DNA from 2 places in the Paraburkholderia sp. BR14374 genome. Region 2 is predicted to be linked to the other one. Evidence: riboswitches for the same ligand, from Rfam matches in the RefSeq annotation. Region 2 holds a riboswitch; the other holds the start of a gene.

Region 1 (11,290 bases), on a different contig from region 2:
GCGTTCGTCTTCTCGGTTTCCATGCCGTTGTAGAACGCGATCTGCTCGGCGTTCTCACGCAGCCGGATCAGACCGAATCGGAAATCCGCCTCGACTTTCTGCGCCTGATAGTTGATCGACACGAGCGGATGGCCGACCTTCTGCATCAGCAGCGAACCGACCACCGCATACAGCGCGGCGGCCCAAACCATATAGCCGGGGATATGCAGCGGCATGCCGCCGAGCGAAATACTCAGCGCGCCCGCGAGCGTCCACAGGATCGTGATGAACGACACCAGCGTGACGACGGTCGACAGCAGATCGAGCGTCAGCGACAGCGTGGTGGTCGCGAACGACTGCAGGTCGTCGCTGATCCGCTGGTCGGGGTTGTCGGCGAGACGGTCGCGCTCGATGCGGTAGAACGCGCTGTCGTTGAGCCACTCGTTCAGGTAGCGGGTGGTCAGCCACTGGCGCCAGCGGAAGCCGAGCATCTGACGCAGATAGCGTCCATACACGGCGAGGATGATGAAGCCGAACGCGAGTCCGGTAAAAATCATCAGCAGATGCGGGAAGTCGTGGACGTTCTTCTCCTGCAGCGCGTTGTAGAAGTCCCTGCTCCAGCTATTCAGGCGCACGTTGATCCAGACGACGAGCAGGTTCATCACGATGATCGTAATGAGCAGCCCCCATGCGATGCCTCGTTCCTCGGAAACCCAGTAAGGCTTGATCAGGCTCCAGGCGGAGACCTTTTCGTCGGACGGCAGCGCGGGGCTGGCGGAAGTATGTGGTGTCATGAGCGTCCTGATGAAGTGCTGACCCAAAGCGCATTCCGGCGGCGTACGGGTCGGATCTGTTGACCCATGTCGGGCGATCCCGCTGACAGCCGGCCCTTTGCGAGGCCGTGGCTGAGGCGGGTCTGCGATACCTGGCCGGGCATCGCGCCATCGCGCTCGATGAACGCGAGTCCGGACGGGCGCCCGATTCTGGCGTGACGCCCTTAAGCGAAAATTAATTTTTCGGGGCCGGCGTCCGCCGGGATGCCGCCGCCACGCATGCGGCCACGAGTGCCGCGCGCGCCGCGTTTTTTCGGCACCGGTCACGGCATTGTGCCAGAGCGCCGGGCCGCTTCGCATCGGCATATCGCTAGACGGTGCCAGATCAAAATCGCGGCAGCGACGGCGGACCGCTGGTTTGCGGGCGCCGCGCCTTTTATGGTCTAATGACCTGCGACGAAACAGGGGTGCTTTGCCCACAGGCGGCATGATTTTCATGCCGGGGCGGCGAGGCTGAGAGAGACCCTTTGCACCCGATCCGGGTAATACCGGCGCGGGAAGTTTCCGGAAGCAACCGTCTTCCATTCCCCGCCGGGCGGCGAGCGCAGCTCACATGCGCACGCCGTGACCGGCCGGCTTCACCCGCCGGTTTCGTCCTGGGTACGTGCGTTTTTGGCCGTACGGAAAGGACTCGATGACCGCCTATTCTTCAGACATGCATCTTTCTCTTCGTCACGCCGGCTCCGGCGTGCCGTGCCGCTTTGGTTTCGCCCGCCGCTGTCAAACGGAGCGCGAGCGATGAGCCATTCCGCTCGACCTGATTTCGCCGTGCTCGGCGGCGGTTTGTGCGGCCGGCTGGTCGCGTGGCACCTCGCGGGCGACGGACATCGCGTGGCGCTCTATGAGCGCGGCGATGCCGCCGGCTCGCAGGCTGCCGCGTGGGTCGCCGCGGCGATGCTCGCGCCGCTGGCAGAAGCCGCCAGCGCCGAACTGCTGATCACACGGCTCGGTGCGAGTTCGCTCGAAAGCTGGCCGCGGGTGCTCGCCGAACTGCCGGAGCCGGTGTTTTTCCAGCGCAACGGCACGCTCGTCGTCTGGCATCACGCGGATCGCACGGAGGCGCCGCTGTTCGAGCGCCGCGTGCGCGCGAACGCGCCGGCAGAGTTGCTCGACGGCGGGTTCGTCGCGCTTTCGGGCGCGCAGCTCGGCGCCGCCGAACCCGCGTTGGCCGGCCGCTTCAATCAGGGCTGGCTACTGCCGCGCGAGGGCCAGCTCGACAACCGCCAGGTGCTGTCCGCGCTCGCCGCGGGGCTTGCCGAGCGCGGCGTCGACACGCACTGGAACACGCCGATCGACGACGCGTCGCTGCCCGACGCCGGTATCACGATCGATTGCCGCGGGCTCGGCGCAAAGCCTGTGCTGCCGACGCTGCGCGGCATCCGCGGAGAAGTTGCGCGCGTGCATGCACCTCACCTGCAGCTGACTCGCCCGGTGCGGCTGCTGCATCCGCGCTACCCGCTGTATATCGCGCCGAAGCAGAACGGCCTCTACGTGATCGGCGCGACCGAGGTGGAGGGCGAGGACATGTCGCCCGTCAGCGTGCGTTCGGCGCTCGAGTTGCTGAGCGCGGCGTTCTCGGTGCATCCGGGCTTCGGCGAGGCGCGCATCCTCGAGCTGAATTCGCAGTGCCGGCCGACCTTGCCCGATCACCGTCCCGCGCTGCTGTGGGACGGCGCGCGCACGTTGCGCGTGAACGGCCTGTATCGGCACGGCTTTATGATCGCGCCGGAAGTCGCCGACGAAGCCGTACGCTTCGCGAGCGCGCTGCTCGACGGCCGCGTCCGGGACGCCGACGCATTCGCCGGCTGGCGGCGCGACGCACGATGGAGCGAGCTGTTCCAACAGCATTTCGCGCATGAGCCGGCCTGAGCGTAGCGGCAAACGTGCCGCACGCGATGCCGCTTGCGCCATCGATTGAACCGTATTCGAACACCATGGACATTCATATCAATCAGAAGCCGTTGTCGCTGCCCGAGGGCGCGACTGTCGCCGATGCGCTTGCCGCCTTTGGCGCGCGTCCGCCGTTCGCGGTCGCGCTCAACGGCGATTTCGTCGCGCGTGCGCAGCATGCGGCGCGCGCGCTGCAAACGGGCGATCGGCTCGACGTCGTGCAGCCGGTCGCGGGCGGCTGAGCGCGCTCGCGCCAGCCTGCTGCTTACCAAATGCAACAACGGTCGCCGAAAACCCATTGCCGTTACGCGGTCGGTTGTAGCCGCGACGGCAAACCAGGATGATGCAAATGACTTCTCACGAGAGCGCCGACGCGCTGACGCTATACGGTCAAACTTTCGCAAGCCGCGTGCTGCTCGGCACGTCGCGCTACCCGTCGCTGCAATCGCTGTCCGATTCGATCGACGCCGCGCGCCCCGGCATGGTGACCGTCGCGCTGCGCCGTCAGATGAACGAGGGCAACGCGGAAGCCGGCTTCTTCGAGCTGCTCAAGCGCCACGGCGTGCCGCTGCTGCCGAATACGGCGGGCTGCCTGAGCGTCGGCGAAGCGGTGACGACCGCGCATATGGCGCGCGAAATCTTCGAGACCGAGTGGATCAAGCTCGAACTGATCGGCGACGACTACACGCTGCAGCCCGACCCGGTCGGCCTGATCGAAGCCGCCGCGCGGCTCGTCAAGGATGGCTTCAAGGTGCTGCCGTACTGCACCGAAGATCTGGTGATCGGCCGCCGTCTGCTCGACGCCGGCTGCGAGGCGCTGATGCCGTGGGGCGCGCCGATCGGCACCGGCAAGGGCGTGATCAATCCGTACGGGCTGCGCGTGTTGCGCGAGCGGCTGCCGGACGTGCCGCTGATCGTCGATGCCGGGCTCGGCGTGCCGTCGCATGCGGCCCAGGTGATGGAATGGGGCTTCGACGGCGTGCTGCTGAATACGGCGGTGTCGCAGGCGACGCACCCCGACGCGATGGCGCGCGCGTTCGCGCTGGGCGTCGAGGCGGGCCGGCAGGCGTATCTCGCGGGCCCGATGGCCGAGCGCGAGAGTGCGCACGCGAGCACGCCGGTGGTCGGCATGCCGTTCTGGCATCAGGATGGAGGTGCGGCATGACGCAGTCGTTGACGCTGAAGGACCGCGATCTGTTCTGGCCGACGGCCGACGAACTCATCGAAGCCGCCGAGCGCATCCGCGCGCGGCTTGGCGACTGGCCGCCTACCCACGCGCCGTGGCGCATCTGCCTGACCGCGCCGGACGAACCGAACGGTGGCGACCTGATCGTGATCGCCGACGCGCAGCATCACGGCGAGCAGATCGCGCGCTGGCTGACGCGGGGCGCGGGCGTGATCGTCGCTGCGGAAAACCGCGCGACGCTGCATCTGGGCGGTGAGAAATACGGCCTCGAAGGCCATCTGGCGGAAGACTGGATTCCCGCGCTGGCCGCGTTCCTCGACTGCGGTTTCGATCCGCACGACGCGCTGGTGCTCGCGCTCGCGTGGCGCGACGGCGACGAGACCCGCGCCGACGACGCTTTCCCGTCCGACCTCGGCCGCTTTCCGCGCCTTACCGACCTGCCGCCGGCACCCGCCAGGGCGTTCCCGCGCTGCCCGGAAAAGCTCGGCCTGTATCCAGTGCTGCCGACCGCGGACTGGGTCGAGCGGGTGGTCGGGTTCGGCGTGAAGACGGTGCAGTTGCGCCGCAAGTCGGCCGAGCCCGCCGACGAACTGAAGCGCGAGATCGCCCGCTGTGTGGCCGCCGGCCGCGCGCACGACGCGCAGGTGTTCATCAACGATCACTGGCAGGCGGCGCTCGAGGCGGGCGCGTACGGCGTGCACCTCGGCCAGGAAGACGTTCATACTGCGGATCTGTCCGCGCTGGCCGACGCGGGCATCCGTCTGGGCCTGTCCACGCACGGCTTCTACGAGATGCTGAAGGCGCTGCATTTTCGTCCGAGTTACATTGCATTGGGCGCGGTGTTCCCGACCACGACCAAGGTCATGCCGACCGCGCCGCAGGGCTTGCGGCGCCTCGGACGCTATGTGCGGCTGCTCGACGGTGTGGTGCCGCTCGTCGCGATCGGCGGGATCGATCTGCAGGTGCTGCCGGAGGTGCTCGCGACCGGCGTCGGCTGCGCGGCGGTGGTGCGCGCGGTCACCGAAGCGGCCGACCCAGCCGCCGCCGTTTCGGCGCTGCAACACACGTTTACGCAATAATCGTCAGGCATAGTCAAGGAACGGGGCACCTCAACGCAGCTTTTGCATGATGGCCCTATAATTCGGCCTTCCGTGTAAAAGGATTGTCAGTTTGGTGCCTTCCTCCCCCGAGACCATACTCGAGCTGCGCGACGTCGACTTCGGCTACGGCGACCGGCTCGTCCTGTCGAACCTGAATCTGCGCTTTCGCCGCGGTCAGGTCGTCGCGGTCATGGGCGGCTCGGGTTGCGGCAAGACCACGGTGCTGCGGTTGATCGGCGGCCTCGTGCGCGCGCAACGCGGCCAGGTGCTGTTCCATGGCCAGGACATCGGCGGGCAGACGCGCGAAGGCCTTTACGCGCTGCGCCGCAAGATGGGCATGCTGTTCCAGTTCGGCGCGCTGTTCACCGACATGTCGGTGTTCGAGAATGTCGCCTTTTCGCTACGCGAGCACACCGATCTCCCCGAAGAACTGCTGCGCGACCTCGTGCTGATGAAGCTCAACGCGGTCGGCCTGCGCGGCGCTCGCGATTTGCTGCCGTCGGAGATTTCGGGCGGCATGGCGCGGCGCGTGGCGCTCGCGCGCGCGATCGCACTCGATCCCGAACTGATGATGTACGACGAACCGTTCGCCGGCCTCGATCCGATCTCGCTCGGCATCACCGCAAATCTGATCCGCACGCTGAACCAGGCGCTCGGCGCGACGTCGATTCTCGTCACGCACGATGTGCCGGAATCGTTCGCGATCGCCGATTACGTGTACTTCCTGTCCAGCGGTGGAGTGCTCGCCGAAGGCACGCCGGACGAGCTGCGCGCGTCGACCGACCCGACCGTGCGGCAGTTCATCGACGGCGCGCCGGACGGCCCGTTCAGATTCCACTATCCAGCGCAGACGGCGCTCGCGGCGGACTTCGGCATCGGCGGAGGCCAGTCATGATCAGTACGATCGGTCGCTCGATCATCACCGGGCTCGGCACTGCCGGCTACGCGACGCGCTTCTTCCTGCGGCTCGTGCTCGAAATTTTCCCGCTGCTGCGCCGTCCGCGTCTTGTCACGAAGCAGATCCACTTCGTCGGTAATTATTCGCTCGTGATCATCGCGGTGTCGGGGCTGTTCGTCGGCTTCGTGCTCGGGCTGCAGGGCTATTACACGCTGAACCGTTATGGCTCCGAGCAAGCGCTCGGGCTGCTGGTCGCGCTGTCGCTGGTGCGCGAGCTCGGGCCGGTCGTGACCGCGCTGCTGTTCGCCGGGCGCGCGGGCACGTCGCTGACCGCCGAAATTGGCCTGATGAAGGCCGGCGAGCAGCTCACCGCGATGGAAATGATGGCCGTCGATCCGGTCAAAGTCGTGATCGCGCCGCGCCTGTGGGCCGGCATTATCTCGATGCCAATCCTCGCGGCGATCTTCAGCGCGGTCGGTGTGCTGGGCGGTTACGTGGTGGGCGTGCTGCTGATCGGCGTCGATGCCGGCGCGTTCTGGTCGCAGATGCAAAGTGGCGTCGACGTGTGGCGCGATGTCGGCGCCGGGGTCGTCAAGAGCGTGGTGTTCGGTCTCGCGGTGACCTTCGTCGCGCTGTTTCAGGGCTACGAGGCGAAGCCGACGCCGGAAGGCGTGTCGCGCGCGACGACCCGCACGGTCGTGTACGCGTCGCTCGCGGTGCTCGGGCTCGACTTCCTGTTGACCGCACTGATGTTCAGCTAAGGCCGCGCAGCGTGCCGGCTGCCGGCGGCGTACGATGCGCCGCGCACGGCGGGAAGCGGCGGCGGCGCGGCGGATTCACTTTGGGATGACGATGAAAAAGAATGTTCTCGACTTCTGGGTCGGCCTGTTCGTGGTGCTGGGTTTCGTGGCGTTGCTGTTTCTTGCGCTGAAGGCCGGCAATATGAGCTCGCTGTCGTTCCAGGCAACCTACCCGGTCAAGCTCAAGTTCGACAACATCGGCGGGCTGAAGCCGCGCGCGCCTGTAAAGAGCGCCGGCGTGACGGTCGGCCGGGTCGCGTCGATCGGCTTCGATAGCAACACCTACCAGGCGCTCGTCACGATCGATATCGACAAGCAATTCGAGTTTCCGAGAGACACTTCGGCGAAGATCCTGACCTCGGGTCTGCTCGGCGAACAATACATCGGGCTCGAGCCGGGCGGCGACTCGGAAATGCTGAAGGCGGGCGATACCATCGCGATGACGCAATCGGCGATCGTGCTGGAAAACCTGATCGGCCAGTTCCTGTATAGCAAGGCCGCGGATTCCGGCGCAGCGAAGCCCGCTGCATCCGCCCCCGCACCGGCGCCGGCAGCGCCGGCTTCCGGCGCTGCCGGCCAGTCAGGCCAATAAGGAGAACAACGATGCAGACGAAACTGCAGACCCCGCGCAGCGGCGCGCGCGTCCTACAGTTCGGCAAGGTCGCCGTGGCGGCTGCGCTGCTCGCCGGTTGCACGACCGTGCAGACGCCGACCAAGGGCGACCCGTTCGAAGGGCTGAACCGCACGATCTTCACCATCAACGACAAGGTCGACCAGTACGCGATCAAGCCGGTCGCGCAGGGCTACGTGTTTGTCACGCCGCAGCCGGTGCGCGACAGCGTGACGAACTTCTTCTCGAACATCGGCGACATCTATATCGCGGCGAACAATCTGCTGCAGTTGCGTATCGCGGACGGCGTGTCGGACATCATGCGGATCGTGATCAACACGTTGTTCGGCGTCGGCGGCCTGTTCGACGTCGCGACGCTCGCGAAGCTGCCCAAGCACGACAACGACCTCGGTCTGACGCTCGGCCACTACGGCGTGCCGGCGGGCCCTTACCTCGTGCTGCCGCTGTTCGGGCCGAGCACGGTGCGCGACGCGTTCGGCTCGCTCGGCAACTACTACGTGAACCCGATCAGCTACATCGATCCGCCGGGCTTGAGCTGGGGCTTGTGGGGCTTGAACATCGTCAATACGCGCGCGAACCTGCTCGGCGCGAGCAACCTGCTGGAAGGAGCGGCGCTCGACAAATACTCGTTCGTGCGCAATGCGTATCTGCAGCGCCGCCAGTATCTGCTGTCGGACAACCGCCGGCGTCCGCAGGACCTGCCGAGCTATGAGGAGGAAGCGCCGTTGCCGAAGTACGACGAAGGCGAGACGGGCGCGGCCGCGGGGGCGGCAGGTGCGCCGGCCGGCGCTGCAACCGGCGCGGCGGCCGCCGCCGCGGGCACGCATGGTGCTGCGGCAAAGGCGGCTCCCGCATCCGGCGCGGCCGTGGCAACACCGCAAGGCGCATCGGCACCGCAGGGCGCGTCGGCACCGCAGGGCGCGTCGGCACCGCAAGGCGCGTCGGCACCGCAAGGCGCGTCGGCGCCGGAGGCCGCGTCGGGCACCGAAACCCCGCCGCTCGACCTGAAAGGCGGCCCTGAAACGCAGATTCCGGCCGGTCAGCTGGTGCCGCCCACGCGCTTCAACTTCCCGTCGTTCAGATTGCATTGAACATGCAGCCGTAACAGATCGATACGACTCTCGCAGTTTGCGCATGGATTGCCGTCAAACTCGCGTGATAAGGTCCGTTCAACCTGTTGCACTATTTTTGAGGCAAAGCTCGATATGAAAAAATTCTTCCTGATTCCGTTGTTTGCCGTGTTGTTTTCATTCATCAGCGCGGGCGCATCGGCGCAAACCGTCGACACCAACTCCCCCGAGGCGCTGATCAAAACCGTCACCCAGCAGGTGATGGACGCAATTCGCGGCGACAAGTCGATCCAGCAGGGCGACATCACCCACATCACCGCGCTCGTCAACGAAAAGATCCTGCCGTACACGGACTTCCGCCGCACCACCCAGCTCGCGATGGGCCGCAACTGGCGCACTGCGACGCCCGAGCAGCAGAACCAGGTGGTAGAGCAGTTCAAGATGCTGCTGATCCGCACGTACTCGGGCGCGCTCGCGCAGGTGCGCGACCAGCAGATCCAGTTCAAGCCGTTCCGCATGAACCCGGACGACACCGACACGGTGGTGCGCTCGGTCGTGATGAACAATGGCCAGCCGATCGAACTCGACTATCGCCTGTACAAGACGCCGCAAGGCTGGCGCGTGTATGACCTCAACGTGCTCGGCGCGTGGCTGATCCAGGCGTATCAGCAGCAGTTCAACGAGCAGATCCAGCAGAAGGGCGTGGACGGACTGATCCAGTTCCTCACGCAGCGCAATCAGCAACTCGCCGCGGGCAAGCAGTCGTGAGCGACGTGCTGAACCAGGTCGCGAACCGCTTCGACAGCGGCGCGACGCTGACCCACGAGAGCGCGAAGGCCGCGCTCGCGGCGGGTCTGCAACGTATTGCGGCGGGCGCCCGCGGCGTCGATTGCGCGCCGCTCACGCAATTCGATTCGTCGGCGCTCGCGGTCCTGCTCGCGTGGGTGCGGGCCGCGGCGGCGCGCGGCGACAAGTTCGAAATCATCAATCTGCCGGCCGGTCTCGCCAGTCTCGCGCAGGCCTACGGCGTCGATACGCTTCTCTCTCCTGTCGCCTCCAGCATGGTTGTGTCAGCGCGACATTGACGCTCCTCTAGCCTCGTCTCCCCCCTTCCGGCCAGGCCGGGGGTGTCAGTTTTTGCCCTATAATCAAACGTTTTTTTGGGGCGTTGAACTGGCCCCCTAATCGGCCCCGGTTCCGTTTCTTCCAGCATTTGCACGTCCCCAAGCTCCATCGGGGCTACTTCAGGCGCCGCGACGCGCGCGGCCCATAGTCATGTCAGCCATAGAAATTCGTAACGTCAAGAAGCGCTACAAGGACTTGCAGGCGCTCAAGGGCGTCAGCCTCACGGTCGAAGAAGGCGAGTTCTTCGGACTGCTCGGTCCGAACGGCGCGGGCAAGACGACGCTCATCAGCATACTGGCGGGTCTCGCCCGCGCCGACGAAGGCAGCATCGCGGTGCGCGGTCACGACGTGGTCGACGATTTCCGCAATGCGCGTCGCGCGCTCGGCGTGGTGCCGCAGGAACTCGTGTTCGATCCGTTCTTCACAGTGCGCGAAACCTTGCGCATCCAGTCGGGCTACTACGGTCTGCGCAACAACGACGCGTGGATCGACGAGATCATGGCCAATCTCGATCTCACCGAAAAAGCCGATGCCAACATGCGCGCGCTGTCGGGCGGCATGAAGCGCCGCGTGCTGGTCGCGCAGGCGCTCGTGCACCGTCCGCCGGTGATCGTGCTCGACGAGCCGACCGCCGGCGTCGACGTCGAACTGCGCCAGACGCTGTGGAAGTTCATCTCGCGCCTGAATCGCGAAGGCCACACGATCGTGCTGACCACGCACTACCTGGAAGAAGCCGAATCGCTGTGCGACCGCATTGCGATGCTGCGCCGTGGCGAGGTCGTTGCGCTCGATCGCACCAGCACGCTGCTGCAGCGCTTCGCCGGCATGCAGCTGTTCGTGCGCTTCGCGCATGGCGTGCTGCCCGCCGATCTGCGTCCGCTCGAGGCGGAAAGCGGCGCGGGCAACGGCAATGGCCGCCAGCACCTGCTGCGCCTGACGAGCTACGACGACGTCGAGCGCATCCTCGCGCAATGCCGCGCGGCCGGTTGTACATTCGAAGAAATCGAGGTCCGCAAGGCCGACCTCGAAGACGTATTCGTTCAGGTGATGAACGGTCCAGAAGTGATCGAGGGGCTCGCATGAGCGGCTACAGTGGATTCAGCACGCTGTTTTACAAAGAACTGCTGCGTTTCTGGAAGGTATCGTTCCAGACCGTGCTCGCGCCGGTCATCACCGCGCTCCTTTATCTGACTATCTTCGGCCACGCGCTGCGCGGCCACGTCGAGGTCTATCCGGGCGTCGAATACACGAGCTTCCTGATTCCGGGTCTCGTGATGATGAGCGTGCTGCAGAACGCGTTCGCGAACAGTTCTTCCTCGCTGATCCAATCGAAGATCACCGGCAACCTCGTGTTCGTGCTGCTGCCGCCGCTGTCGCACTACGAGATGTTCGCGGCCTACGTGCTCGCCGCGGTGGCGCGCGGGCTGTGCGTCGGCTTCGGCGTGTTCATCGTGACGATCTGGTTCGTGCCGCTCGCGTTCACCGCGCCGCTCTACATCATCGCGTTCGCGATGTTCGGCGCGGCGATTCTCGGCACGCTGGGTCTGATCGCCGGCATCTGGGCCGAAAAATTCGACCAGCTCGCCGCGTTCCAGAACTTTCTGATCATGCCGCTCACTTTTCTGTCGGGCGTGTTCTACTCGACGCATACGCTGCCGCCCGGGTGGCGCGAAGTATCGCGGCTCAATCCATTTTTCTACATGATCGACGGCTTTCGCTATGGCTTTTTCGGCGTGTCGGATATCGACCCGCTGGTGAGCCTCGCGATCGTCGCCGGT
Region 2 (11,290 bases):
AAGCGGCCGGCGTGACGATCTTCAACACCGGCATCGGCTGGCACGAGGCGCGCGTGCCGACCATCGTGACCTCGGTGCCGCGCGCGGCGTTCGCCTCGCTGACCGCGCGTCTGAAGGCCGCGGTCAACGTGCCGGTGATCGCGTCGAACCGTATCAACACGCCCGAGGTGGCCGAAGCGCTGATCGCCGACGGCACGGCCGATCTCGTGTCGATGGCGCGGCCGCTGCTCGCCGATCCCGAGTTCGTGCTGAAGACCGCCCTGGACCGTGCGCACGAAATCAACACCTGCATCGCGTGCAATCAGGCCTGCCTCGATCACACGTTCAGGAATCAGCGCGCGAGCTGCCTCGTCAATCCGCGCGCGGGACGCGAAACTGAGCTCATCTACCGGCCGCTAGCGAGCGCGCGACAGGCGCGCGCGATCGCAGTGGTCGGCGCCGGGCCGGCCGGGCTATCGGCCGCGACGGTGGCGGCCTCGCGCGGGCATCGCGTGACGCTGTTCGAGGCCTGCGACACGCTCGGCGGCCAGTTCAATCTCGCGATGCGCGTGCCGGGCAAGGAAGAGTTCAGCGAAACGATCCGCTACTTCGGCAGCCAGTTGCAACGCCATCGCGTCGACGTGCGGCTCGGCACGCGCGTCGATGCCGCGCTGCTCGCCGCGGGCGCCTACGACGACGTGATCGTCGCGACCGGCATCGTGCCGCGGCGGCCGGCGATTGCCGGCATCGACGGGTCCAACGTGCTGTCGTATGTGGACGTGCTGCGCGGTGCGCCGGTCGGCGCGCGCGTCGCGGTGATCGGCGCGGGCGGGATCGGCTTCGACGTCAGCGAGTTTCTGCTGCATCGCGCGGGCGAGCCGCTGCCGGTGCCGCGCGATACGTGGCTCGACGAATGGGGCGTCGACCTCGCGGTGCGCGAGCGCGGCGGCCTGAAGCCGCCCGTTGCCGCGCAAGCGGCGCGGCAGATCTGGCTATTGCAGCGCAAGGCCGGCAAGCTCGGCGCGGGGCTCGGCAAGACGTCGGGCTGGGTGCATCGCGCGGTGCTCGCGAGGAACGGCGTGCAGATGCTAGGCGGCGTCGAGTATCGGGAGATCAGCGCGCGCGGTCTGAGGATCGCGCGAGACGGTGCCGACGAATGGCTCGACGTCGATACGGTCGTCGTGTGCGCGGGGCAGGAGTCGTTGCGCGAGCTAATGCCGTCGACCGTCGATGGCAAGCACGGCAGCGGCGGCCCGCGTTTTCATGTGATCGGCGGCGCGAAGCTCGCCACCGAGCTCGATGCGAAGCGCGCGATCCGCGAGGGCGCGGAGCTGGCGGCCGCGCTTTGACAACGGCGGCGCGGTTCGACGAGAACCGCGCCGCTTAGGCGCTGCCCTTCTTCTGGTAATCGAACCAGAACGACAAGCCGACGCTGCTCAGGATCACGATAGTCGCGATCACCGTCGAGCGTGTGACCGGCTCGCCGAGCAGCAGCGCACCCAATGCAACCGCGACGATCGGATTCACGTACATGCAGCTGCTCGCGATGATCGGGCTCGTGTGGCGAATCAGATAACCGTACGCGACGAACGCGGCCATCGTGCCGATCAGCATCAGATACAGGAACGCGACGAGCGGCAGGAAATGCAGCTCGAGCATCCGCTCGCCCGCCGCCCACGCGACCAGCGTCGAGATCGCGCCGCCGAGGCCGATCTGCAGCGAGGTCGATAGAAACAGGTCCGACGGCAGCTTCAACACCCCGGCCAGATGCGCGCCGCCGGCCCAGAACAGCGCGCCGCACAGAATCGCGAGACTGCCTCCCACCGAGCCCGGCGTGCTGTCGCCGTGACTCAGAATCACGATGCCGGCGAGCCCGAGCCCGACCGCGAACCATTCGCCGCGACCGATCTTCTGTCCGGCGACGGCCGCGATCACGGTCGCGAACAGCGGCACGGTCGCGACCATCACGGCCGCGGTGCCGGTGCCGACCGTGCGCATGCCGTACGCGAGCATGCCGCTCGACAGACCCACCAGCATCGTGCCGACGAGGCCCGCGTTGCGAATTTCGGCGACGCTCGGCCAGACCGGCTTGCGGCGCGCGGCGAACACGAACAAACCGATGCCGGCGAACAGGTTGCGCAAGCCCGACATCAGCAGCGGCGGAAACGAGCCGAGCGCGACGTGCACGGCGAGATAGGTCGAGCCCCACACCAGATAAACGACGGCAAGCGCGAGCGCGACCCGCCCTTTGCGCGACTGCGGCAGACGCAGCGACCAGCCAGACGGAGAAAAAACCGAGCGTTGCAGCGACATGCGTTCAGCCCGCCGTCGCCACTCGACCCGCGCGCTGCGCTCGATGCCGGCGAGGCCCCGCGCCTGCTTCGATGCCTTTCGGACGGGATGGCGGGCACCGCATCGGCGATGCGGTCTGACGGGTGAGGCTGGCGGACATGTCGGTGGAACAGTAAGACGATGGGCGGCGCAGGAAGCGCCAGAAACGGCTGTGGCGGCGGAATCGGTCAAAACGACGCGATGCAACGCGGCCGCGATGCGCGGCGACGCCGCGGGCGAAAGCCGCGGCGCGCAACGCATTATGCAGTAAGCGCCGAGTGCGCTGCGCGACAGAATCGTAACTTTTTGGTTTCCTGCAACAGAAAAGCCGGGGACGCATCCCCGGCTTCCATTCAGCGTCGAATCCGTTCGATGCTCCACGCATCGGCAGGATCGCTAAGCACCCCGCACGCGGACTCAGTTGCCCATCGCGCCCGACGCTTCGTGCTTCATGCCCATCTCGCCGCCGCCCTTTTTCATCGAATCGTGTTTCATCGCGTCCTTTTTCATGCCGTCCTTCGACATGCTGTCTTTGGACATCGAATCTTTCGACATCGTGTCTTTCGACATCGCATCGTTCGACATCGCGCCGCTCGCCTGCGCGAATGCGGCGCCGCCGCTTGCCAGCATCAGCAGTGCGATCGTGGTGACTGCAATCTTCTTCATGGGATGACTCCGTTGGTGGTGGATGAATCGAAACCGGCCCGTGCCGGCGTGCTTCCGAAGCCGCTGCCGCAAGCGCGCGTGCGCCCGCATGCGTCAGGAGCCTCCGAACCAGTTGTAGCCCTGGTCGACCCAATAGCCGCCGGGATACGTGTTGGTGACGAATATCTCGACGATGTGCTTCGGATTTTTGTAGCCGAGCTTGGTCGGCATGCGCAGCTTCATCGGGTAGCCGTATTTCGCGGGTAGTCGCTCGCCGTCGTAAGAAAACGTCAGCAGCGTCTGCGGATGTAATGCGGTCGGCATGTCGATGCTTTCGTAGTAGTCGTCCGCGCATTTGAAGCCGACGTACTTCGCCGTCGTATCCGCGCCGACACGCCGCAGAAAATCGCCGAAGGGCGTGCCGCCCCAGCGGCCGATCGCGCTCCAGCCTTCGACGCAGATATGCCGCGTGATCTGCTCGGCATGCGGCAGCGCGTACAGTTCGGGCAGCGTCCACACGCGCTTGCCGGTCACGAGGCCGCTCAGCTTCAGCTGATAATCGGAGCCGTCGACGTGCGGCACGTCGTCGATGCCGTAGTACGCGTTGAAGGGAAACGGTCGCGTGATCTGCGCTTCCGTGTAGGTCGGCGCGAGCTGCTTGGGATCGAACAGCGCGGCCTGGGCGCGATCGTTCAGCCGCGACACGGCGGTGAGGAAGCGGTTCACGGAAGCGTCGTCGGTCAGCGAGCAGCCGCTCAGCATCGATAGACCGCCGAGCGTCAATAGCTGCTTGCCGAACAGGCGGCGCGACGGCATCGCCAGTTCGCGCTTCGCATCGAGCAGGATCGATGCGCGGTCGAGCGTGCGGCTAACACGCTGCGTGGGCTGGTCTGCTGGTTTGTCGATCGGCTTGTTCATGATTCGGTATCCGTAGGGGTTCGCGTGGCTCGTCGATGAGCGTGAATATCGGCATGGCCGTGAGCAGCCGCGGCTCAACGTCCGCGCAGCATCGCGAGCAACGAACGCGGCACGAGCGCGACCATCGCCAGATGCACCACAAGAAACGCGGCCAGCAGCGACATCGCGGTGAAGTGCACGACGCGTGCGTTGTCGTAGCCGCCCATCAGTTCACGCAGCAGTGGAAACTGCACCGACTTCCAGATCGCGAGCCCCGAGAGCACCAGCACGATCAGATCGGCGATCGCGAACAGGTAGGCGAACTTCTGCACCGCGTTGTAGACGCGCAGATCGTCGTGCGACAGCTTCCCGCGCAACGCGGCGATGAAATCGCGCAGCACCGCGCGCGGCGTCAGCGGCAGGAACTTGCGCACGAAACGCCCGCTCGCGAGATTCAGCGCGATATACACGAGGCCGTTGAACACCAGCAGCCACATCGCCGCGAAGTGCCATTGCAGCGCGCCGCCGAGCCAGCCGCCCAGCGTGATCGCGGTCGGAAAGCTGAACGCCGGGAAGATCGGCGACGCGTCGTAGATGCGCCAGCCCGACAGCATCATCACGATTGCCGCGAGCGCGTTCAGCCAATGCGTGATGCGCAGCCACAGCGGGTGAATGACGCCGCGCTTGGGTGCGGCCGGCGCGGAGGGTGCGCCGGGGCGCAACGCGTGCGGTGTGGGTGTGGACATGGCGGCTCTCCTCGAGGCAGCGGTAGAGAATGCGGCGCGTGCGATGTCGATCAACGGCACGCGGGAAGATCGGCCGCTTGCAGCACGTCGCCGCTCGCGTCGCTTTCGACGAACGCGACCACGCCGAAGCGATCGGCGGCATTGTCGATCGGATCGGCTTTCGCGTCGACGCTCGCTTCGCGTAGATCGATGTCCTGACGAATCCGCGCGTGACCGGCGACGAGTGGCACGGGCCCGAACCATGCGCGCACGACGCGCTCGTGATGCAGCGTCGCGCCGCGGTTTTCGCCCGCGCCGACCTGCGTCGTCAGCGCGTTCTCGTAGACCGCAACATAGGCGCTCAACGGACCCGTGATGGCGGCTGCCGTCGTGCTGAACTGCGCATCGACATCGAACGCGCCGGGCGCACGCGGGCTCAGCGCGAGCGCGACATTGGCCTGCGCAGGTGCGGCGACGAGTTCGTCGATGCGGCGCTCGAAACTGTCGCGTTGCGACCAGTCGCGCAACTCGCGGCCCGCGACGAACACTTCCGGCGTATAGATCGTGTGCGCGCCCGCGAGATGCGTCAGCGTCTCCTGACGTTCGGTGAAGCGATGCTGGGAAAACCGGTCGCTCCAGCCGAGGCTGTTCCAGTAGTCGACGTGCAGTGCGAGCGGCACAATGCCGTGGGCGGCGCCGTTGCTTTTCCATTGACCGAGCCAACGGTCAGCGGGCGGGCAGCTATCGCAGCCCTCGCTGCTGTACAGCTCGACGAGCGCTAACCGGTGCGCGGGGCTGTGCGTCGCGCATTGGGGTCCGGCCGCGACCGCATCGGCCGCACGGATGCCCGAAGCGCTGAGCACAACGAGCGCGAGGCCGGCGGCGGGCCTGGAAAAACTCGTAAAGCGCTGAAGTAGCGAGCGATTGTGCGCGGTCGACATGACGTGCTCCGATCGTAATCTGCACGTTTGTCGAACCGCGCGGCCGGTTATGACAAGCCTCTTTTAATTTTTTTCCGGCAGGGGGAGCGAGCCCAGGCTCGCCCGCGACTCAGTCGTAACTGACCACTACCGTCACGCGCGTGTCCGTATCGGTGCGCCGCGCGTTCAGCGACAGCACGCCGCCCGCGCGATCGAGCGCGTAGTGGCCGTCGCGGGCCAGCACGCCGTGCCCGGCGCCATCGACGAAACGCGCTGCCAACAGATCGCGCGACTGCGTACCGCCGTTCACTTCGAGCGCGACATCCGCCCCGCTGACGACGCCCGGCGGCGCACTGAACGTCACCGTGCGCGAGAAGCGCTGACCGGCCACGCTCGCACTATCGACGGCGACGCCAGTGGGCGCCGTATCCGCGCTGATCTGCAGCGGCGGTGCGACGATCATCCCCACGAACCGGATCACGCCGCCCGTCACCGTCGATGCCGCCGGCGCCGCCAGCGGCGCGGCAAACAATGCCACCACCGCGGCTGTGCGACCGAACGTTCGCCACCGCATTGTTTCCGCTTTCATGTGCACCTCTCTGTCAATCGGCGCGAGTCGCGTCGCGCCATTCACGCGCCATCCCGCGAATCGCTTCGCTGGAGCGCGGCCTTCGCTGCACTTTGTTTAACGGCAATCCTTTGACTGGCTTGAACGCAATGCGGATCAGGTCGCTTTCTTCTGGCACCGCACAAAGACGGCCGATCGACGGAGCGCGATGTCTCCAACGGAAGTGCCCGAGACAGCGTGCTAACATCAAGCTTTCGTCGCTGGTGTCGCGGGCTTCACGTTTTGCTGCGCGGCAACCTGCCGTTCGCTATTCCCATCACCTGGTCGTTTTGCCCGTGACTTCGCTGCGTCGTCCGACTTTTCGTGCTCTCGCCCGCTTGCGCCCATGCCGCGCAGGCGGCTGCGCGCGCGCGGGCGTCGCGCCGCACGGCACCGGCGAGACGTCCCGAATGCTCCCGCTTCACGCCGCCCGGCGCCCTCGCTGACGTAGCCTGCCGATACCCGGGGGCCGCGTCGCCGGGCTCCGGGCTTTCCCATTCGCACTCATTCGCCGACCACCCGCATGGGATCGTCGCACGCGGCCATCCTTCACCGCCTTATCGGAGTCCTGATGATGAAGAAGATCAAAACCTGCTATCTGACCGAACTCGACGTGGCCCGCCTCGAGAAATATGCGGCCGCTAACGCCAAGCTGCAGCACATGCTCGACGATGTGCTCGAACGCGCGGTAATCGTCGACTCGCACGACATCCCGGCCGACGTCGTCACGATGAACTCGCAAGCAACGCTGATCGATTCGGCGAGCGGCGAACAAATGACGTGGACCGTCGTCTATCCGCCCAACGCCGATTTCGCGCAAGGGCGGCTGAACGTATTCTCGCCGGCCGGCCTCGCGCTGCTCGGCGCGCGCCGCGGCGAGAGCATCAGCTTTACGCCACCCAGCGGCGATCAGCAAGTGCTCAAGATCGACAAAATTCTGTATCAGCCCGAAGCCGCCGACGATTTTTCGCTGTAAGCCGGCTGTTCCATTGCTGTAAGTTGCCCTGTCTGATGCGGTCTCGGAATAAGCATAGGAGATGTCTGGATTCATCTGGACCAGTTTTTTGAATCACTCAGACAGGTTGCCAAACCGCGGGCGGGCGGTGTATCGTGTGCGCTGCTAACGCGGGGGTCCTGCGTAGCGCGGAGCTGGAGGTCCGTGTTGCGTGGGTGAGAAATACCCTTTGAACCTGATCTGGATAATGCCAGCGCAGGGAAGCGTACGGATCTCGCACCAGCCTCAACAGCCTCACCTCTTAGCGATTTCCGACCACTTCCATCTCAGTCTCCTGCTTAGCCGCCCCACTTTGTACGGAGACTTTCATGAACGCCAATCCGAAGTTTATTTCCGCCGAAGCCCATGTGGACGAGGCCGCCGTCGCGCCGCTGCCGAATTCGCGCAAGGTCTACGTGACCGGCTCACGCCCCGACATCCGCGTGCCGATGCGCGAAATCTCGCAGGCAGACACGCCCGACAGCTTCGGCGGCGAAAAGAATCCGCCGATCTACGTGTACGACACGTCGGGCCCCTACTCCGACCCGGACGCGAAGATCGACATCCGCGCGGGTCTGCCCGCGCTGCGTCAGGCGTGGATCGAGGAGCGCGGCGACACCGAGCCGCTGACCGGTCTGTCGAGCAGCTTCAGCCGCGAGCGCGCCGCCGATCCGGCCACCGCGCAGCTGCGTTTCCCGGGCCTGCATCGCACGCCGCGCCGCGCGATCCCCGGCAAGAACGTCACGCAGATGCACTACGCGAAGCAAGGCATCATCACGCCGGAAATGGAATACATCGCGATTCGCGAGAACCAGCGTCGTGCCGAGTATCTGGAGACCTTGAAGGCGAGCGGCCCGAACGGCGCGAAGCTCGCCGCGATGATGGGCCGCCAGCACCCCGGCCAGGCGTTCGGCGCGAGCGCGTTCGGTCCGAACGGTCTCAGCGAAATCACCGCGGAATTCGTGCGCGAGGAAATCGCGCGCGGCCGCGCGATCATCCCGAACAACATCAATCACCCGGAGAGCGAGCCGATGATCATCGGCCGCAACTTCCTCGTGAAGGTCAATGCGAACATCGGCAACTCGGCGGTGACCTCCTCCATCGGCGAGGAAGTCGACAAGATGACGTGGGCGATCCGCTGGGGCGGCGACACGGTGATGGATCTTTCGACCGGCAAGCACATTCATGAAACGCGCGAATGGATCATCCGCAACAGCCCGGTGCCGATCGGCACGGTGCCGATCTACCAGGCGCTGGAAAAGGTCAACGGCAAGGCTGAAGATCTGACGTGGGAGATCTTCCGCGACACGCTCATTGAACAGGCTGAGCAGGGCGTCGACTACTTCACGATCCACGCGGGCGTGCGTCTGCAATACGTGCCGCTCACCGCGAACCGGATGACCGGCATCGTGTCGCGCGGCGGCTCGATCATGGCGAAGTGGTGTCTCGCGCATCACAAGGAAAGCTTCCTGTACGAGCACTTCGAAGAGATCTGCGAAATCATGAAGGCCTACGACGTAGCCTTCTCGCTCGGCGACGGCCTGCGTCCCGGCTCGATCTACGACGCGAACGACGAAGCGCAACTGGGCGAGCTGAAGACGCTCGGCGAGCTCACGCAGATCGCGTGGAAGCACGACGTGCAGGTGATGATCGAAGGTCCGGGCCATGTGCCGATGCAGCTGATCAAGGAGAACATGGACCTGCAGCTCGACTGGTGCGACGAAGCGCCGTTCTACACGCTCGGGCCGCTGACCACCGACATCGCGCCGGGCTACGACCACATCACGTCGGGCATCGGCGCCGCGATGATCGGCTGGTTCGGCACCGCGATGCTGTGCTACGTGACGCCGAAGGAACACCTCGGTCTGCCGAACAAGGACGACGTGAAGACCGGCATCATCACGTACAAGCTCGCGGCGCACGCAGCGGACCTCGCGAAGGGTCATCCGGGCGCGCAGGTACGCGACAACGCGCTGTCGAAGGCACGCTTCGAATTCCGCTGGGAAGACCAGTTCAATCTCGGTCTCGACCCGGACAAGGCGCGTGAATTCCACGACGAGACGCTGCCGAAGGATTCGGCCAAGGTCGCGCATTTCTGCTCGATGTGCGGCCCGCACTTCTGCTCGATGAAGATCACCCAGGACGTGCGCGAGTTCGCCGCGCAACAGGGCGTCAGCGATAACGAAGCGCTGCAGAAAGGCATGGAAGTCAAGTCGATCGAGTTCATGAAGCAAGGCGCGGAGATTTATCAGCGGCAATAAGCGGCTTGCGCGACGCGCGCGCGAAGTAGCGCCCTGCAGTATCGAAGCCCGCCGGCATGGCGGGCTTTTTTTATTCCGCCGCGTCGAGCAGGCACGTTGTGTGCTGACAGAAAGAAACAACTAGTTCCAACAACGAAGGGAGTCAGCATCATGAAATCGATCCGTCAACTCGGCACTCGTCTTGGCACGGCCGCAGTCGCGCTTTCGCTCGTCGCGGGTGTCGCGGCATGCGGCGACATGTCCCCACGCACACGTGATACCGCGATCGGCGCGGGTGTCGGCGGCGCGGCCGGCGCGGCGATCGGCGGCAGCGGCTTGTCGACGTTGGGCGGCGCGGCCGTGGGCGGTGTCATCGGTAACCAGATCGGCAAGTGAGCGGCAAGCGAGCGTTGCGTCCGATGATGCGTCTGACGATTCATACAGGACAGCCAAGCATTTATTCCGACCACGCACCGGACTGACGAGGGCCGCGAATGCGGTGCGCCCTCGTCCCGACAGCGCGCGTGGAAATAGACTGAAATATGCGGTTGCGGTTTTGCCACAGCGCTGCCGCGGCAGAAGCGTAAGCTCCTCATAACGACGTCGCGCGAGGCGGCATCGGTTCATCGAGGAGCGCGTTATGAAGTCCCGCGTCGTCACCCATCTTCGCGCGGTGCGCCTCTCGACGCCACGCGAGGCATCCAGTTTTTTCGCAAGTTTCGCGCGGCCCGCCGCCGCGATTTCCGCGCTCGCCTCCAGTCTGTTTTTAGCCGGCTGCTATTACCCCGCCGGCTACTATCCCGCGGGCTATTACACGTCTTACTATTCGACCGCGCCCGCGACCACAGCGGACCAAACCGCACCGGCCACCGATCCACAGCAGACGCCTCAAGCCCAGGCGCAAATGCAGGTCGCGCCGCAGGACATGCCGCCCGGTTATGCAGCCGCGGCGCCCGTGTATGTGGCGCCGCCGGCGTATCCCGCCTACTATCCGCCGCCCGCTTATCCTTATCCCGCCTATTACGGCTATCCCGCCTACTATGGACCGTCGATTGCGATCGGCATTGGTGGCTACTGGGGAGGCCATTGGGGCGGCCACTGGCATTGACCTGTCTTTCGTTCGCCCGCCACCGCGCACACCCGCCCGTACTTTCCCGGCTTGACTCGCCGATATGGCGCTCTATTCTTCAAAGGTTGCACGCAGCACCCGCTTAAATCAGGCGCCGCCGCTTGGTCGAGGCCACTCGCGAGCGTCCGGCGTGGCAGAGCGACGCGCCGTCATGCGCAATCTCCCGCGTCGAATTACACAACAACGAAGGAGAGATGATGTTTCATCAACTGCTCACTCCAGTCGGTAATTCGCTTTTTGCGTCGTTTATCGTCGCCGCGCTGCCGATCATCGTCGTGCTCGCGCTGCTCGGCTGGGCGCGCAGGCCAGCGTGGCAGGCGTCGCTCGCGGGATTGATCGTCGGTTTGATCGTAGCGATTTTCATCTGGCAGTTTCCGGTCGGGCTCGCGTTGAACTCGGTCGCGGCCGGCGTCGTCTTTGCGATCTGGCCAGTGATGTGGATCGTGTTCACCGCGATCCTGCTGTACAACATCGCGCAGCGCTCGGGACGCTTCGAGGCCTTCCGCCTGTGGATGATCGACAACCTGCCGAACGACCGGCGCATCGTGCTCGTCGTCGTCGGCTTTTCGTTCGGCGCGCTGCTCGAGGGCATTTCGGGCTTCGGCACTCCGGTCGCGATCACGAGCTCACTCTTGATCATGCTCGGCTTTCCAACGCTCGAAGCGCTGGTCTTCACGCTGATCTTCAATACCGCGCCGGTCGCGTTCGGCGCGCTCGGCGTGCCGATCACGGTCCTCGGCGCGGTCACGCATTTGCCGTCCGATGTGCTCGGCAAGATGGTCGGGCGGCAATTGCCGTTCTTTGCGGTCCTGCTGCCCTTCTA

The links. Region 2 has a riboswitch for thiamine pyrophosphate ahead of thiC (phosphomethylpyrimidine synthase ThiC). Riboswitches for the same ligand answer to the same signal wherever they lie in the genome.
Region 1: it holds a riboswitch for thiamine pyrophosphate, as region 2 does, so the genes downstream of both, AB3X86_RS29390 (FAD-dependent oxidoreductase) here and thiC (phosphomethylpyrimidine synthase ThiC) in region 2, are expected to answer to the same signal.

What each region holds. Positions count from the first base shown of each region.
Region 1 is NZ_JBFPKF010000017.1:72,927-84,216, reverse strand. Features, by position in the region: gene AB3X86_RS29395 (ABC transporter ATP-binding protein/permease) at 1-773, opposite strand, end outside; TPP riboswitch at 1,206-1,329, shown strand; gene AB3X86_RS29390 (FAD-dependent oxidoreductase) at 1,551-2,681, shown strand; gene thiS (sulfur carrier protein ThiS) at 2,747-2,944, shown strand; gene AB3X86_RS29380 (thiazole synthase) at 3,052-3,867, shown strand; gene thiE (thiamine phosphate synthase) at 3,864-4,967, shown strand; gene AB3X86_RS29370 (ABC transporter ATP-binding protein) at 5,062-5,883, shown strand; gene mlaE (lipid asymmetry maintenance ABC transporter permease subunit MlaE) at 5,880-6,647, shown strand; gene mlaD (outer membrane lipid asymmetry maintenance protein MlaD) at 6,739-7,278, shown strand; gene AB3X86_RS29355 (MlaA family lipoprotein) at 7,290-8,408, shown strand; gene AB3X86_RS29350 (phospholipid-binding protein MlaC) at 8,523-9,155, shown strand; gene AB3X86_RS29345 (lipid asymmetry maintenance protein MlaB) at 9,152-9,472, shown strand; gene AB3X86_RS29340 (ABC transporter ATP-binding protein) at 9,663-10,595, shown strand; gene AB3X86_RS29335 (ABC transporter permease) at 10,592-11,290, shown strand, end outside.
Region 2 is NZ_JBFPKF010000002.1:400,153-411,442, forward strand. Features, by position in the region: gene AB3X86_RS05730 (FAD-dependent oxidoreductase) at 1-1,328, shown strand, start outside; gene AB3X86_RS05735 (EamA family transporter) at 1,363-2,292, opposite strand; gene AB3X86_RS05740 (pentapeptide MXKDX repeat protein) at 2,728-2,976, opposite strand; gene AB3X86_RS05745 (molybdopterin-dependent oxidoreductase) at 3,070-3,873, opposite strand; gene AB3X86_RS05750 (cytochrome b/b6 domain-containing protein) at 3,948-4,598, opposite strand; gene AB3X86_RS05755 (DUF1223 domain-containing protein) at 4,649-5,518, opposite strand; gene AB3X86_RS05760 (hypothetical protein) at 5,628-6,086, opposite strand; gene AB3X86_RS05765 (GreA/GreB family elongation factor) at 6,676-7,080, shown strand; TPP riboswitch at 7,222-7,339, shown strand; gene thiC (phosphomethylpyrimidine synthase ThiC) at 7,428-9,359, shown strand; gene AB3X86_RS05775 (glycine zipper 2TM domain-containing protein) at 9,510-9,734, shown strand; gene AB3X86_RS05780 (hypothetical protein) at 9,979-10,446, shown strand; gene AB3X86_RS05785 (L-lactate permease) at 10,665-11,290, shown strand, end outside.